Regions from separate parts of the Fictibacillus sp. EA-CB0309 genome, predicted to be linked through region 3. Evidence: riboswitches for the same ligand, from Rfam matches in the RefSeq annotation. Region 3 holds a riboswitch; each other region holds the start of a gene.

Region 1 (4,211 bases), 380 kb from region 3:
TGCTGCGTTTCTTGATAAGTTTGAAGCGCCCTCGAGCACCATTTTCGAAAACTTTTTTCCGTCTAATACTTTTAAAGACACAAAACTTCCTCCTAACTAAGGGGTTGTCACCCTGACACCCTGAACATAGATATTCACTGAGTCAACCGCCAAACCAAGCATTTGATCCAGGGTATATTTCACTTTGTTCTGAACGTTATGAGCCACTTCAGAAATCTTTGTTCCGTAACTTACGATGATATACATGTCGATATGTACTTCATCTTCCTCTTGGCGAACAACGATCCCTCGGGAGAAATTTTCACGTCCTAAAAGTTCAGTTATTCCATCCTTTAATTGCTTTCTTGATGCCATGCCAACAATTCCGTAACAATCGATTGCGGCTCCACCAGCGATAGTGGCAATCACTTCATTAGAAATATCAATTTGACCATAGGTTGTTTTCATTTCAATTGACATGCTTACATCCCCCTTTAAATTGTTAAATGGCTAACAAATATTTTACTATACATTAGTCTTTTTTGAAAGGACTACTACATTTCACACTATGTAAATAGTATTGTCAAGGAAATTTACTTGAAAACCTTTCACGAATATGTTGCATTGCTTCTGAAGTCATGCTAATATTATTTAGTATTTAACATACGATTGAATTGATGCAAAGCTTTTTTGCTGTAAAGGAGGTTCACCTACTATGGCTCGTAAATGTTTTATTACTGGAAAAGGACCTAAAACTGGTAACAAGCGTTCTCACGCAATGAACAAATCAAAGAAAAGCTGGGGAGCTAATGTCCAAAAGGTTCGTATTCTTGTGGACGGAAAGCCTAAGCGCGTATACGTTTCTGCTCGTGCTCTTAAATCAGGTAAAGTAGAACGCGTTTAATAAAAAACAGCAGCTACCGCTGCTGTTTTTTTATTTGTAGTAGAACGAGTGAAGTGGACAGTATTTTCGTTGAAGTGGACAGTAATTCATGAAAAGTGGACAGTATTTTCACTGAAGCGGACAGTAAATAATAAAAAGTGGACAGTATTTTTGCTAAAGCGGACAGTAACCATTTCCAGCAGCAGTATATGGACACAAACAAAAAAAGCGCACTTGGCGCTTTTTTTGTTTATTACCCTTTTTTAAAAGAACCTAAGATGGCACGTACGAATCCCCCTAAGAATCTAGGAAGTTTAATGGTATAAAATTTCATCTTACCCCTCCTCCAGGCCCATAAAAAATGATAAGAGCTAAACAATAAAATACTTTATTCCCCTTTTTATAAAAAGGTGCTTTGGGGCCTGTATTCCGTAATTTTTTTAATCACGGCTCTTTACCATCAATATTATGCCGGAGTCGAAAGAATAAGTACCACTTTTATTTACAAGCTCATTTGAGATGCATAATGACGATCCAGCTTTTAAAACGGCACGTTTTAAAGGATATTTAAAACCTTCTAATGTTATTCCTCTCACCTCTTCACTGTGTGAGAGGAAGGAAATATAGCGATATTTTTCATCATGATCAACTCTGTAACTGCCCGGCATTTGGAGTGAGATTTCATTTTTTATATCAATTAATTTTACAATAGCTGAGCTAAACCGGCTTTTATATAAGAGCTGCATGTTCATCAGCTCATGATCCAGCCTTCCTCCAGAAGCTCCGAACAACAGGATTTCTTCTGGATTCTGGGTCAAAGCCCATTCAAAAGCGATTTCCATATCTGTAGCATCTTTTTCTGAACGATATTGATTTACTTTTATATGTGAATGCAGGATTTTAATTTTTTCATTATCTGTAACGGAATCAAAATCTCCAAACGCGTACTGCGGTTCTATATGTTGTTCAATCAGATACAATGTGCCCCTATCTACACCTACCCACACGCAATCAGGAGTGTTATAAAAAGAATTCAGCTCTGGTATCAGGTATTCAGGGCCACCTGCAACGATTCTTATTTTCATGCCGCTCGGGTGTATCCGCTTCGTGCAGCATGTAGTAATTTTGGCGCAGTGTTTGTTAAAAGAATGACTACAAGTGAAGTAATTACAAAAATAACAATCATAAATGATCCATTATACATAAATGAATAAAGCCAAATGTTCATTTCTTCAGCTAGATCACTAAAGAAGATAACTCCTGATAAAACGTGCGAGATTGTTCTTAATAAACAGCCGACAAAGATACCTGTAACCATTAGGAACGTTCTTTTTGATTTATTTTGTGCCAATGACGGCGCAAACGCACCTGCAACACCCGCTAAAGCAAACGCTAACGGATAGTCTAGAATCATCTGTGCTGGGTGTATAACATAAGGGTTAACAAGAAGCTGAAGAAGTCCTACCGCTAATCCAGTAAATACACCTGCTTTAAATCCTCTTCTAAAAGCCATCAAGAAAATCGGAACCATCTCAAGAGATACAGACCCACCTTGCGGCCAAGGTCCAGCAAATTTAATCATGCCTAAGATCAATGATAGAGCAGACATAATCGCTATTTCTGTTAATAATGAAATGTTGTTGTTTTTCATTTTTATCCTCCTATTATTTATTTCTAATTTGCAAGTTATTTGAAGCTAAAGTACGTGCCAAACCTAAAAAATCTTTTTACCTTACCACCTTTGAAGTTGATTGGAGTGAAAGGTTGCGAGACTCCTGCGGGACAGGCGGGCAGGTGAGACACTTAAGAGTGAAACGTACGAATGTGGCTCACCGCATGCCCCGCGGAAAGCGAAGCACCTATAACGGAAATCAACAACTTTCAAAAAGCGCCAAAGCTTCAGCAAAACCCATAAGCGACAAACGACTGCAAAAAAGAAAAATAAAAAAAGCAACCGGCATGTGAGCGCGGTTGCTTTAGGATCCATCATAATTGAATACAAAAAGTCATACGACTCCACATCCCTACGCAGGTATGATCCAGCTTCAGGTTCAAAGGGTCGGGAGAACACTCCCCTCTCAGCCCTTTAAAGGACTCCCCCTGTGGTTGCTTATTTTATTATTCGGTACAATTATACACCACGGATGGATCGAATTGCATCCTTTAAATCTTTTTTCCGTAAATGGCAGAACCGGATACTAATACATTAGCACCAGCCTCAACACAAAGACGAGCCGTTTCAGGATTAACTCCACCGTCCACTTCAATTTCAACATTCAATCCTTGTGTTTTTACTAAATCTGACACTTCTTTGATTTTGGGCACTACGCTCTCAATGAAAGCTTGACCACCAAAACCAGGATTAACGGTCATTAATAACACAAGGTCAACATCTTGTAATATGTGTCTGATGGATTCGACTGGAGTAGCTGGATTAAGAACCACACCTGCTTTTACACCTTGTTGTTTAATGAGTTGAACCGTTCGATGTAGATGCGGTGACGCTTCTACATGAACAGAAATAATATCCGCACCTGCTTTTGCAAATTCTTCAATGTATCGATCAGGATTTTCAATCATTAAATGTACATCTAAAGGGAGTTTAGTAACTGGGCGAATGGCTTGAACGACAAGCGGTCCGATCGTAATATTCGGAACGAAATGACCGTCCATAACGTCAACATGAATGTAATCCGCACCAGCTTCTTCTACAGCTTTAATATCTTCGCCTAACTTCGAAAAGTCAGCAGAAAGAATGGAAGGAGCTATTTTAATCATTAGTACCTCCGTTTTTGATCTTTTATTTCTTGTAAAAAACTTACGTAATGGTCGTAGCGGAACTCTGGAACAACTCCGTCTTCAACACCTTTTTTACGGCACATTTCGGTTCGGACGTATGCGAACATCCTCTAAATTTACAGTCACCGCGCAGTTCATTCATCTCTGGAAAGTACATCGACAAATCATCAGCTTCGATATTCATAAAATCAAGTGAACTAAAACCCGGTGTATCTGCAACTAATCCGTTGCCAAACAAAATTAATTCTACATGCCGTGTCGTATGCTTCCCTCTGCCTAAATGGGTTGAAATCTCATTCGTTTCAAGCATTAATTCAGGATTTATAGCATTTAATAAAGATGATTTACCCACACCAGACTGACCAGCAAAGACCGTTACTTTGTCTTTGAACAAGGGATAAAACAAATCTAAGCTATCATCGGTTTTCGTTGAGGTCGGAATTACTTCATATCCTAATTGTTTGTAGATTTCAATATATTTCTGAATCTCATCCATTTCTTCTGGTTGTTGAACAAGGTCCATTTTTGAGATACAGATCACAGGCAGAAT
Region 2 (4,211 bases), 680 kb from region 3:
TGATGGGAAGTACGGTTTTGCCTTAATGCTTTTTTCCATGCTACAATAAACTCCAAAAGCCAAAAGCTGTTTTTATATGATAAAATAAGGCTTGGCTATCAAAAAATAATTTATATATTTATAAGGAGTAGAAGCATGGAAAAAGTACTTATTTTTGGACACAAGAATCCAGATACGGACACGATTACTTCAGCGATAGTTTACGCTGATCTTAAGTCTAAATTAGGACAAAATGTAGAAGCAATCCGTTTAGGTGAAATTAACGGTGAAACAAAGTATGCATTAGATTACTTTAAAGCTGAGCTTCCGCGTTTAGTTGAACATGTTTCTGCTGAAACAAACTCGGTTATTTTAGTAGACCATAACGAACGTCAGCAAAGCGCAAATGACATTGACAAAGTTCGAGTACTTGAAGTCATTGACCATCACCGTATCGCAAACTTTGAAACAAGTGACCCATTATATTATCGTGCAGAGCCTGTTGGATGTACAGCAACGATCTTGAACAAGATGTACAAAGAAAAAGGCGTTGAAGTAGATAAGAACATTGCTGGTCTTATGCTTTCTGCGATTATTTCGGATTCTCTTTTATTCAAATCACCGACTTGTACAGAAGAGGATGTTGAAGCAGCACGTGAACTAGCTGAAATTGCAGATGTTGATGCTGAGACGTACGGATTAGAAATGCTAAAAGCAGGCGCAGATTTAAGTGATAAGTCTGTTGAAGAGCTTATCTCTTTAGATGCTAAAGAATTTAATATTGGGGCAAGCAAAGTTGAGGTTGCACAAGTAAATACAGTTGATGCTAGTGATGTCTTAAAACATCAAGATGAACTTGAAAGTGCGATTTCAAAAGTGATCAATGAAAAAGGTTTAGACCTGTTCATGTTCGTTGTAACAGATATTTTAACGAATGACTCAACAGCTTTAGCTCTAGGTAAAAGAGCACAATCTGTAGAAGATGCATACAACGTGAAGTTAGAAAACAATACAACCGTTCTTAAAGGCGTTGTTTCTCGTAAAAAGCAAATCGTACCGGTATTAACTGAGGCGATGAGCAAGTAATTGGTGGCTGTAAAGGGCAAAACCTATCATGGTTATGCCCTTTTTATTTTGATTTCTTGAATCCACATAGGTTCACCGCACACCCAGCGGAATGAGAGCATCATAGAGTGGAATTCAACCATAACCATGAGAGTCTAAAAATTTCCTCCCTAAGCAGACTTACTCAAAAACAGTTGACAATCAAAACTAGCCTGCTATTATTTAAAACATACTACCAACTAAATATTAAAAACCACTAGGGGTGCCTTTCATAAGGCTGAGATCGAAGTGCGACTTTGAGACTCTTAGAACCTGATCTGGATTATACCAGCGTAGGGAAGTGGTGTTGAGGAGTCCTATATTTATACATAGTGTTCAATTCTCCATATACAACCACTTTCTCGCTGAAAGTGGTTTTTTTGTTTGGTTCTTTTCTAAAGGCTTTTTTAAAGATTGTTGCTTTAGAGGCATTTTGTTTAATCCTCTTCTTTGCAAGTTGATTGGAGTGGAAGGGTGCGAGACTCCTGCGGGACGAGCGGTCAGGTGGAGACTCCTAATGGCGCAAAGCGGCAGGAGGCTCACCGGACGCCCCGCGGAAAGCGAAGCAACCTGGAGCGGAGATCAACCACTTACAAAAGCAACAAGGTTTGCGAAAACAGTCTTTTAAAATTAAAAAACAAGGAGAATTCACATGAAAAAATTCACCGAACTTTTACGACAAAAAGCCAACCCAATTTGGGAAGCAAATCTCCATCATCCTTTTGTAAAAGGTATTGCAGAAGGAGACCTCTCATTAGAATGCTTCAAATACTACGTAATGCAAGATTCCTATTATTTATCTCATTTTGCTAGAGTTCAAGCCATGGGAGCTGCAAGGGCTGAAGATCTATACACGACTTCAAGAATGGCTGCTCACGCACAAGGAACCAATGATGCAGAATTAGCTCTTCACGAAACATTCATGAAACAGCTACAGGTTACCGAAGAAGAATTAGCGAACTTTGAACCTGCTCCAACTGCGTACCATTATACGTCTCATCTTTACCGAGTAGCAGAGTCCGGTAGTTTAGGAGAAATTATTGCGGCTATTCTCCCATGCTATTGGATTTATCAAGAGATCGGGGAAACATTTAAGGAAGCCACACCAATTGAACCTATCTATCAAGAGTGGATTGCAGCTTATGGTGGTGAGTGGTTTTCACAACTTGTCCAAGAACAAATTAACCGGTTGGATGATTTAGCAGAAAAAGCAAGTGAACAGGAAAAGGATAAGATGACTCGCCATTTCTTAATCAGCTGTGAATACGAATATTTATTCTGGGAAATGGCTTATACGTTGGAAAAATGGCCAGTTGCATACGGCACAGCTGCAACAAAAGTTGGGAGGGAAACAAAAAATGTATAAAGGACTGAAGTTAACTGATATTCTAGTGACCATTGTTATATCCATTGGCTTTGGTATTATTTATAAGATTTGGGGACCTCTTTATTACGCGGTTAAGCCGCTCGGTCTTCATATTGATCAATTGATCTATGGAATGTGGTTTATGGCTGCAACCGTTGCCTTTTTAATCATTCGGAAACCAGGGGTTGCTCTTTTAGCAGAAATTGCCGCTTCCTCAGGAGAGTTTTTAATGGGGTCTGAATTTGGGCTAGAAGTTTTATTATATGGTGTTATTCAAGGACTATTTGCAGAATTAGTCCTTATGGCTTTTCGCTACAAGCAGTTTGATTTATTTGTTATTTCTCTCGCAGCCATAAGTGCTTGTGCAGGATCTTTCATTTTAGACTTTTACAAAGGATATGTTGGTGATCTATCGACATGGAATCTTACACTATTTATTGTATTCAGGCTCATAGGTTCAATCATCTTCACAGGAATGTTAGCTGTTTCAATTGCTAAAGCACTAGAAGCAACAGGAGTTACTAAACTGGTTCGTCCCTCATCAAAGGAAGATTATGAGGCACTGAATCGATAACTGAGGTGGTTTAAATGGATACCGCAACATCTGTTAAAAATTTAAGATTAAAGTTTCCAGGAGAAGATGACTTACTTTTTAAGAATATAAATTTATCTTTCCAAAAAGGAGAGAAAGTGCTTTTGCTCGGACCTTCTGGATGTGGAAAATCTACTCTCCTGCAAGTTCTTTCTGGACTTATTCCTCTTTCTGTAGAAGTTCCTATTAAAAGCGATGGTGTACAGAACCCTGACAGTTGGGGGTTTGTGTTTCAAGATCCAGATACACAGTTTTGTATGCCATTTGTTGATGAAGAAATCGCATTCGTATTGGAGAACTTACAGGTCCCAAGAGAAGAGATGATAAGCAGAATAGAGGAGTTATTGCATGCAGTAGGATTACATTTGAATGATATCCACACACCGATTCAGACTCTTTCAGGCGGAATGAAACAGCGCTTAGCAATCGCATCGGTATTAGCACTCGACCCCGAAGTTATATTCCTAGATGAACCTACTGCACTCATAGACGAAAGTGGTACTAAGCAGATTTGGGAAACGGTTAAAAAGATAGGGGAGAATAAAACGCTAATTATAGTTGAGCACAAAATTGAACGGATCATGGATTTTGTTGACCGCATTATCGTTTTTACTCCAGATGGAAGAATTCTTGCGGATGGAGATTCTTCTTATATTTTTTCTCATTACAAAGAGAAACTTAACCAGTATGGCATTTGGTATCCAGGTGCATGGAACGAATACAAAAAGAAAAGCTCTTTAACGAACCAATGTAAGCAACAAAACACATTGTATCTAATAAACTTTAAGGGTTTTCGTAACAAGGAATTAAAAATATCATTAAAAAATTCAACCATTCATTCTGGAGAATGGATAATGGTAGTAGGAGAGAACGGTGCAGGTAAAAGTACGCTATTATTATCACTGATGCAACTGATAAAAACAGCTGGCACCTATCAAATAAACGATTTTACCATAACGAAAATTAATGATTTGTACGGCTTGGCTTATCTCGTTTTTCAAAACCCGGAATATCAATTTTTAACAAATTCCGTATACGATGAAATTACATATGGTTTAGCTCAAGATCAAGAAATTAATGCTGAAGCAGAAGAGATACTAAATACATTTGGGCTAACAACTAAAGAGAAACATCACCCTTATCATCTTTCTGTTGGACAAAAAAGAAGGT
Region 3 (4,211 bases):
GCTTGTTCAGGGTGATCCACACCACTTATCGCCGAAATAACTGCCGCACCATCAGCACCTGCCTGAATTACTTCACCCGCATTACCAATCGTAATGCCGCCTATTCCAACGAGTGGTACGTTGATATGATTCCTGCGAAGTTCTTTAATCAGTCCTACGCCAACCGGCTCTTCAGCATCCTGTTTTGAAATAGTTTGATAGATTGGTCCTGCCCCGATATAGTCTGCACCGTTAGAAACGGCGTCTTCCGCTTCAGCCAGTGTATGAGCAGACACACCAAGTATTTTACCTGTTGTTTGTTGGCGTATCGTCTTTAAGTCACCGTCACTCTGTCCCACATGAAGTCCATCTGCATCGACGAATTTCATTAGCTCCAGATCATCATTTACGATAAAAAGCACCCCGTGTTCTCTGCATATTTTTTTGCGCGGCTAGCAATTTCAAGGCGCTTTGCACCACTTAAACAGTTTGCTCCTTTTTCCCGAAACTGAAAAGCAGTAATACCACCTCGTATCGCTTGTAAAAGAATACGCTCAAAAGCTTCCGGAGAATCACAGTTCATCGTTCCTGCCACAAAATAAAGGAAAGCTGCTGTTTTAAGTCAGGCTTAGAAGAAGTCTTCATATTCTTGCTCCTTCCTTTAAAGTGTGATCTTGCCAGTTGATTGAACACTGCCAGATTTCTGGTGTGGTTTCTAATACAAACAGCTGATCGATAAGGTTTTGCTGAAAGCTTCCAGGTCCCTTTGCTGTCTTCACCGCTTCCTCAGCCGCTTTTGTGAGCATAAGAATCGCTAAAGCTGTTCGATCTAAAATGGATAAGGTCTGCGTTCGTGTCTCTTTCTCTTTCTGATTCGCCTGATATAAAGCCACCATGGATGTAGCAAAACAGCCCGTCCCTGTAACGAAAGCTAACATGTGATCGCCATGAGAAAGAACAATGCTTTTCTCGCCATCAGAAATAACATCCTTCTCACCCGTCATCGCGATGAGACACCCTGTTTGCTTTGAAGCCGCAGCAGCAAGCTGTATCAAGTCATCTTCAGAGCTTCCAAGTTCACCGTCAACTCCCTTACCAGCCCACTCTCCTTCAGCAAGAAATTGCATCTCTGCAGCGTTCCCGCAAATTGTCAGAATTGTTTGGGGACTGACCCCTTCAATTGTGAATATTCTGATAATATATTTTTAACCACCTCTTGGCGGAAAGCTGACAGTCCTATTCCAACTGGGTCGAGTACGACAGGCACTCCCGCGTGCATCGCTTTTCGAAAAGCTAGAATCATAGACTTTGCAGTTGGTTCATCGAGCGTTCCGATGTTCAGCACTAATGCATTAGCAACCCCGACAGCTTCTTCAACTTCACGTGCGTCATCAACCATCATCGGGCTGCCTCCAGCTGCGAGCACCCCATTTGCAAGGAAATTCATTGTTACGTTATTGGTAATATGATGAAGCAGCGGCTTCTCTTTTCTGACTTCTGCAACAAACGCCTTCCATTCTTGTACTCTAGTATTGTTCATGTGCAATCCTCCTATAAGCAAAATGATTAACTGGTCCATGACCTGAACCGACTTCTATTCCATGTTCAATCGCGTTTTGAATAAACCTTTTTGCATGCTCTATAGCACTCTCTGCTTTCCTCCCGTAAGCCAGTTCTGCTGTAATGGCTGCAGAGAACGTGCATCCTGTTCCGTGTGTATTTTTTGTGTGAACACGCTTTTCCACAAGCTCAACCATCTCAACACCGTTATAAAGAAGATCGGATACGTATTCACCGCTGCCAAAGTGACCACCTTTTATTACGATATAATCACCACCACCGTCAAACAGCACTTTTGCCGCTTCTGCTCTCGCTTCCTTACAATCTATCGTGATGCCTGTTAATGCTTCTGCTTCAGGAATGTTAGGAGTGATGATTTTCGCGATTGGCAGCATACACATTTTCATCGCGTCCAATGCTTCCTCACCTAAGAGAGTGGCACCGCCTTTAGCGATCATGACCGGATCGACAACCACGTTGTTCCATCCAAATATTTTAATAAAGTAAGCCGTTTTTTCAATGTACTCTCCTGAAAACAACATTCCAGTTTTTACAGCATCTGGTTTCAGGTCACTTCCGATCGATTGCAGCTGAGTTTCCAAACCCTCTAACGAAACAGGAAACACCCCTTGAACGCCGGTCGTGTTCTGAGCCGTCACCGCTGTTAGAACGGACATGCCATAAACACCAAACTCTTGGAACGTTTTCAAATCTGCTTGAATACCTGCTCCTCCGCCGCTGTCTGACCCTGCGATTGTCAGAGCTTTACTTACTTTTATCAGTTGTCCCACACTATCTGCCTCCTTATTACATACGCAAAAAAAGCCACCCGCTAAATAAATAGCGGGTGGCCGTTACAGTTTCATTTGAATAAAAGAGAAGCATGTAATCATCCACACCGCTTCCCTACGCCAGTACGATCTGGATCAGGTTCAAAGGGTCGAAGGCTACAACCTTCTCTCAGCTTTTTTAAAAAGCACCCCTAGCGGAAATGACAATATTGAGTTAATTCAATCCTACCCACACGCAACTTAAAATGTCAACGTTTTTTTCGAATAAGTGTTTTAAGTGTGTTTAAGCACCTTCAAATAAGGGGAAATAGTAACTAACACACAATAACAACATAAAAAACACAGAACAAAAACATTTGTAACACTTGGCAAAATACAGAAATAAACATGACAAACCATTAACATTTTTACCAAAAGGTGGTGAAAAAGCAGTACATTAGAATGATTATCGAAAATTTTTTCAGAATTTTCAAATAAAATGGTTGTCATTGGGCATCTTGCTCAGTATACTAGTAGAAACCTAGAAACATAAAAGGTTAAATTGGATAGGGAGATAATTTAAGGAGGGAAACAGGATGAAAGACAAAAACACTTCTTTTAACAAAAATCAAAACGAGATGGTGCAGTACAAGCAACAAAAAAGAGACCCCTTTGCCTTCAGCCTTATTGCCCAAATGGTACTGGATGAGGCCCTTCACAATTATTACAAAGAGTATTATGAAAGAGAAATCGACAATGCCTTGGATACAAAAGATAAAGAGCGTTTTATGAAATTAACCTCAGAATACAAAGCGTTTCTCGGTTAAGGCTTCTTAAACGGTACACCTTTTATAAAAAAGTGCCGTAAAAGCCAAAACACCCTTTCAGCAAACGGATCGATATCCGTGCTGCAGAGGGTGTTTCTGACGTACCCGTTAACTGACACTAGTTAAAATCCAAATCAATCAATTCAACGTTGTCGGTGATTCCGGCTTTTTCTTTTGCCCTTTTTTCCGTTTCCACCAAAGCCAGTAAAGCACCGCGATCACAATCACCCATACAGGTGCCAGACCAAACAGCGCAACGACTACAAAGGATACCGCCGATACCAAAAAATTCACGGTTTCCATAAAAAGCATCTTCGTTTTTGCCCACGTATTTAATTCTTCTGTCTGAAGTTTTTCTGCTTTTAGATTTCTTACTTCAAACTGTATCGTTACCGTTGAGTAATCACTTTGATTCTTCAAGAAATTCAATCGACCTTCAATTTGTTCGATCTCTTCCTGAACGGAAGCAAGGTCAGCTGAGATCTTTAATAAGTCTTCTGTTTTCTGTGCATCCTTCATGAATGATTCCAGACGGTCTCTCACTTGCTGTTTCGCTTTTAACCGAGAAGAGAGGTCCACATATTCTTCTGTAACATCTTCTCCCCGTACATTTTCGTGTGGTGTTCCTTTACTTAAATTTCGAACCTCATCTAAAAACGTACGAAAACCATCTATCGGAACACGCACAACCATCATGCCGGATTCATACCCATTCTCACCTGCACTTGTATTCGATTCCACAATATAGCCGCCTTTAATCTCAACCATGTTTCGAACCGTTTCCATCGTGTTCTGCAATTTATCTACAGAAATCTGCATGTCTGCATTATAGATGACTTTTCTTTGATCTTTAATTCGCTGCTTCTTATCTCCACTAGTATCCAATTCAGTTTTTGTCTTACCTTCTTCTGAAGAATTGTCCATCTTTTCATTAGAACTGCTGCTGCCACTATCATGATCACTAGCCATCTTGCTTTCAGACTTATCATTGCTGCTGCATGCGCTAAAGAGGAGCACGACGACAAATACCCACACTTTCCATTTTTTCCACATATCGTAATTCCCCTTTTCACCT
Region 4 (4,211 bases), 1.7 Mb from region 3:
ATCGGGCTAAATAATTCCTGCCTTGAATATCGTTCATTCACTTCACACTCAACCCTTCTAAAGGACTGCTGGCTGTTGCGGTTTCTTTTCTTGGAATCCTGCCTGCTTCAAACCCTAACTGACCAGCTTCTACAGCCATCTTCATCGCCCGTGCCATCTTCACTGGATCTATTGCACCCGCTACTGCTGTGTTCAACAACACACCATCCGCCCCTAACTCCATGGCAATCATGGCATCACTTGGCGAACCGATTCCAGCATCTACAATGACCGGTACTGTTGTTTGCTCAATAATGAATTTTAAATAAAGCGGATTAATGATCCCTTGACCCGAACCGATAGGAGAGGCTGCTGGCATGATGGCATGTGCACCTAGTTCTTCTATTCTCCTTGCCAAAACCACATCATCTGACGTATATGGCAGGACGATGAAGCCTTCTTTTAACAGTTCTTCTGTCGCTTTTAACGTTTCTACTGGATCTGGCAGCAGCGTCTTGTCACAGCCGATGACTTCTACCTTTACCATATCACATAATCCGGATGCTTTTGCTAGTTTTGCGATCCGTACGGCTTCTTCTGCCGTTTTTGCTCCAGCCGTATTAGGTAACAGTGTATATTTTTTCAGATCCAGCATTTCTAAAAAGTTAGGCTGGCTCGCCTCAAATATGTTCATTCTCCTAACAGCAAACGTTAAAATTTCAGATTCGGAGGCGTCTATCGCTTTTTTCTGTGTTTCAAAATCAGGGTATTTGCCTGTGCCTAAGAGAAGTCTTGATGAAAATGAATAAGGTCCAATGTTTAGCATGAAATCACCCTCCACCGACAAAACGCACTAGTTCGATTTTGTCGTTTTCTTTTATTTGAGTCTCACTTTGTTTTTCATTCGAGATAATATCTTGATTCACTTCAGCTATCACGATCTGGTCGTCCAATTTTAAGTGTTCCAGCAGTTCAGTGATCGACTGCAGCGAATCCGGCACCTGTATCTCTTCTCCGTTGATCATAAGCTTCACTAATACGCACCTCGCTTTCAATTTGGTCGGCAATCATCTTTCCTGTTACAGGAGACAGCAGGATGCCGTTGCGGTAATGTCCAGCTGCAAGAAACATCCCTTCCCATTCAGGATGTGGACCGATATAGGGTTTTCCGGATTGTGTTTGAGGACGGATACCTGTCCATGCTTTTTCAAAAACAGATTCTCGAATACCGGGTACAATCTGCCTCGCTCTCTCCATCAGCTGAAACATACCAGTAAACGTCACCTTTTCATCGAACGTACCGAAAATACTGGTCGCACCGATCACAATCCGGTTGTGTCGTTTCGGTACAAGATAACATTCTTTATATTTAACGGTCCCGGTCAGAAGGGGTTATCCGCCTTAAAGGAAACACATTCTCCTTTTACCGGCACCATCTGAAGGGCAGAATCCAATTTAGAGCTCCATACCCCGCCTGCTAAAATTACATGTTCGGCATGAATCGTTTCTGTATTCGTTTCAACACCAGTTATCCGCTTTTTATTCTGTACCAGCTTGATGACTTCCGTTTGTTCTCTGACTTCTGTACCCATTATCTTTGCGGCTTTTAGATAAGCTTCTGTAAGTTTTACAGGCGAGACTTGACCATCATTCGGAAAAAAAGTGCTCCACGTACAGAGTTTGACAACGCTGGTTCTCTATCTTGCAGTTCTGCAGAAGAAAGCCAACGAATGTTTTCCCCATAAAGATATTCCGTTTCTCCTCTTCTTTGAAGTTGAAAAACCTCCTCTTCTGTAAAGGCCAGTTCATAGATTCCTTTTTCGATTAGTTCAATGTCCATGCCACTTATCTCGTACAGCTCTTGAGAGAGAGTCCGAAACATCTCACGGCTGGTTTTGGCAAGCGGGTAGAAAGGATGGTCTACACCAAACTCCATTTGTGCTCCAAGCATGCCAGCTGCTGCAGAGGATGCTTTTTCTCCCACTCTCCCTTTTTCTAGCAGAAGAACTTTCTTTTTCTTTTGGATAGCTGGTAGGGCGATCGAACAGCCGATGACCCCTCCTCCGATAATGACCGCATCATACGTTGAGCGCATTAGCACACCTCCAGTTGTTGCTGATATTCTTTAACAGCTTCAAGCGGTGAATCTGATTCTATGATGCCAGACATTACCGCGATGCCGGCAGCCCCCGCTTGGATAACCTCTCGAACATTTATTGGCTGAATGCCGCCTATAGCGATTACGGGAAGAGAGGTATTGCTTGTTACTTTTTTAGTCCTTGGAGTCCCTGCGGCATTTTTCCTTCCTTGGATGTTGTAGAATAAATATGGCCATACAACAGAAAATGAGCACCGTTTTTTTCAGCATAGTGTGCCTCTTCCATCGAATGAACCGAACAGCCGATGGTGAGTTTCGGAAATGAACGTTTAACATGCTTCACGTCTAATCCATGATAGGGAAGTTGAACACCTCTTGTACCGAAACATTCCGCGACATCTGCTCTATCATTGACGACTAGCTTGGTTCGCGGCACACCAATCTCCAGAAGCTTTGTGATCAGGGTCGAGAGCTCTCTGGCTGTTCTTTCTTTTTCACGGATATGAAAAGCTGTGATGTACGGATAGATGTTGTAAAGAATATCCATGAGCTTCTCTTCTGACTGCTTACCTGTAGAAATCACATGAAGTTCTTTTTTCACAACAAAAAACCACCTCCTTTGTTTAGAAAAGAGGTGGTTTTACAAAATTCAGCATTCGTTTAGCGAGATTCTGTTCAACACACCACTTCCCTACGCTGGTTCTAACCAAATCAGGTTCCAAGGGTCTTAAAGTACACTTTAATCTCAGCCTTACAAAGGCACCCCTAGTGGTGAATAACTATTTTATTAGTTCAATACATCTATTTTATCGTTAAACAAGATTAATAACAACAAGTGTAAAAAAGATGTAGTTAAACTGCTTAGTTGCGTAAGTGGCTTGCGCAGCACCAACAAACATAGTGGATCACTGGATCATCGGTCATCGGTATGTACTGTGTGGTTCGTACGTTTTCGGTCTGTAGTTAGCGTCTTTTGTTTTTTTACGGTACGTGTCCTTATATTTATTACACGTTCGCGCAGTAAAACTAGTTTTCCACGCAGGTCAGCACCACTTCCACGCAGTCTGAACTATTTTCCGCGCGAGATGAAGGGAGTTTCGCGCACTTTTACGCGCAATGAACGACAAACGAGTCAAACTATATATCTTCCGTCTGAATAAATAAGTTTTTTACGACAAAAAAGACGCTACCAAACCTTCGGCAGCATCTTTTTTGACTTTTATTCAATTTACAACAACAAATACGCGATTGGAGTGGCCAAAATCAATGCCAAAACCGTGCGTTGGAACCAAATCCATATGAGCTGAGGCACACTGATTGGAATTTCCGTTGATAACACACATGGAATGCTTGCTGAAAAGAACAGGATGGATGCAACGGACACGACGCCGATTACGAATTTTGTTACGAGTGCCGCTTCTGTTACTAATAGTGCTGGGAGGAACATTTCAGCTACACCGATTGATGCTGCTTTTGCCGCAAGCATGGCATCTGGAAGCTGCAACGCCCATGTAATCGGATAAAACACATAGCCGATCCAGTCAAAAACAGGCGTGTATTCTGCGAGTAGCAGTCCGATAAGCCCGACGCTCATAATGGAAGGCAGAATGCTCATCGCCATGACAAAACCATCTTTTAAGTTAGACCAGATATTGTTCAAAAATGCTGGAGCGTTCTGTGATGAATCCATCGCGCTTCTCCACGCGGTTTGCAGATATTTCTCGCTTACAACTTCCTCTGGCTGTCCCTCCCCGCCAACATACGAATCATCCATTCTGCTTAATGGACGCAATCGAACCGTGATCGCCGTTACTAAGAACGTCACAACGAGCGTCGTCCAGAAGTACGTGTTCCACATCTCCATCAGCCCTAGCGTGTTCGCCACAACAATCATGAACGTGGCGGATACGGTTGAGAAGCCTGTTGCAATGATCGCTGCTTCTTTTACCGTATACTTCCCTTCTTTAAACACGCGGTTCGTGATCAAAAGTCCGATCGAATAACTTCCAACAAACGAAGCAACCGCATCAACCGCGGATCGGCCTGGCGTCTTCCAAATCGGTCGCATGATTTTTTGCACAAGCACTCCGATAAATTCCATCAGTCCATAACCGACAATAAAGGCTAAGAATAC

Evidence for each region. Region 3 has a riboswitch for thiamine pyrophosphate ahead of thiD (bifunctional hydroxymethylpyrimidine kinase/phosphomethylpyrimidine kinase). Riboswitches for the same ligand answer to the same signal wherever they lie in the genome.
Region 1: it holds a riboswitch for thiamine pyrophosphate, as region 3 does, so the genes downstream of both, thiT (energy-coupled thiamine transporter ThiT) here and thiD (bifunctional hydroxymethylpyrimidine kinase/phosphomethylpyrimidine kinase) in region 3, are expected to answer to the same signal.
Region 2: it holds a riboswitch for thiamine pyrophosphate, as region 3 does, so the genes downstream of both, tenA (thiaminase II) here and thiD (bifunctional hydroxymethylpyrimidine kinase/phosphomethylpyrimidine kinase) in region 3, are expected to answer to the same signal.
Region 4: it holds a riboswitch for thiamine pyrophosphate, as region 3 does, so the genes downstream of both, ACEWFH_RS03380 (thiamine phosphate synthase) here and thiD (bifunctional hydroxymethylpyrimidine kinase/phosphomethylpyrimidine kinase) in region 3, are expected to answer to the same signal.

The regions. Positions count from the first base shown of each region.
Region 1 covers NZ_CP169271.1:2,387,350-2,391,560, forward strand. Annotated here, with positions in the region: partial or broken gene ACEWFH_RS13225 (DAK2 domain-containing protein) at 1-81, opposite strand, end outside; gene ACEWFH_RS13230 (Asp23/Gls24 family envelope stress response protein) at 97-459, opposite strand; gene rpmB (50S ribosomal protein L28) at 695-883, shown strand; gene spoVM (stage V sporulation protein SpoVM) at 1,116-1,196, opposite strand; gene ACEWFH_RS13245 (thiamine diphosphokinase) at 1,303-1,947, opposite strand; gene thiT (energy-coupled thiamine transporter ThiT) at 1,944-2,513, opposite strand; gene ACEWFH_RS13255 (hypothetical protein) at 2,627-2,827, shown strand; TPP riboswitch at 2,867-2,973, opposite strand; partial or broken gene rpe (ribulose-phosphate 3-epimerase) at 2,994-3,640, opposite strand; gene rsgA (ribosome small subunit-dependent GTPase A) at 3,681-4,211, opposite strand, start outside.
Region 2 covers NZ_CP169271.1:2,082,980-2,087,190, reverse strand. Annotated here, with positions in the region: partial or broken gene ACEWFH_RS11675 (glutamate synthase subunit beta) at 1-26, shown strand, start outside; gene ACEWFH_RS11670 (manganese-dependent inorganic pyrophosphatase) at 136-1,065, shown strand; TPP riboswitch at 1,293-1,400, shown strand; gene tenA (thiaminase II) at 1,736-2,449, shown strand; gene ACEWFH_RS11660 (ECF transporter S component) at 2,442-3,023, shown strand; gene ACEWFH_RS11655 (ABC transporter ATP-binding protein) at 3,038-4,211, shown strand, end outside.
Region 3 covers NZ_CP169271.1:2,766,979-2,771,189, forward strand. Annotated here, with positions in the region: partial or broken gene thiE (thiamine phosphate synthase) at 1-562, opposite strand, end outside; gene ACEWFH_RS15450 (hydroxyethylthiazole kinase) at 621-1,106, opposite strand; gene ACEWFH_RS15455 (hydroxyethylthiazole kinase) at 1,130-1,519, opposite strand; gene thiD (bifunctional hydroxymethylpyrimidine kinase/phosphomethylpyrimidine kinase) at 1,506-2,318, opposite strand; TPP riboswitch at 2,426-2,533, opposite strand; gene ACEWFH_RS15465 (IDEAL domain-containing protein) at 2,906-3,136, shown strand; gene ACEWFH_RS15470 (DUF4349 domain-containing protein) at 3,275-4,189, opposite strand.
Region 4 covers NZ_CP169271.1:588,862-593,072, reverse strand. Annotated here, with positions in the region: gene ACEWFH_RS03405 (MoeB/ThiF family adenylyltransferase) at 1-41, opposite strand, end outside; gene ACEWFH_RS03400 (thiazole synthase) at 38-805, opposite strand; gene thiS (sulfur carrier protein ThiS) at 810-980, opposite strand; gene ACEWFH_RS03390 (FAD-dependent oxidoreductase) at 952-1,365, opposite strand; partial or broken gene ACEWFH_RS03385 (NAD(P)/FAD-dependent oxidoreductase) at 1,362-2,074, opposite strand; partial or broken gene ACEWFH_RS03380 (thiamine phosphate synthase) at 2,074-2,606, opposite strand; TPP riboswitch at 2,749-2,854, opposite strand; gene ACEWFH_RS03375 (YjiH family protein) at 3,306-4,211, opposite strand, start outside.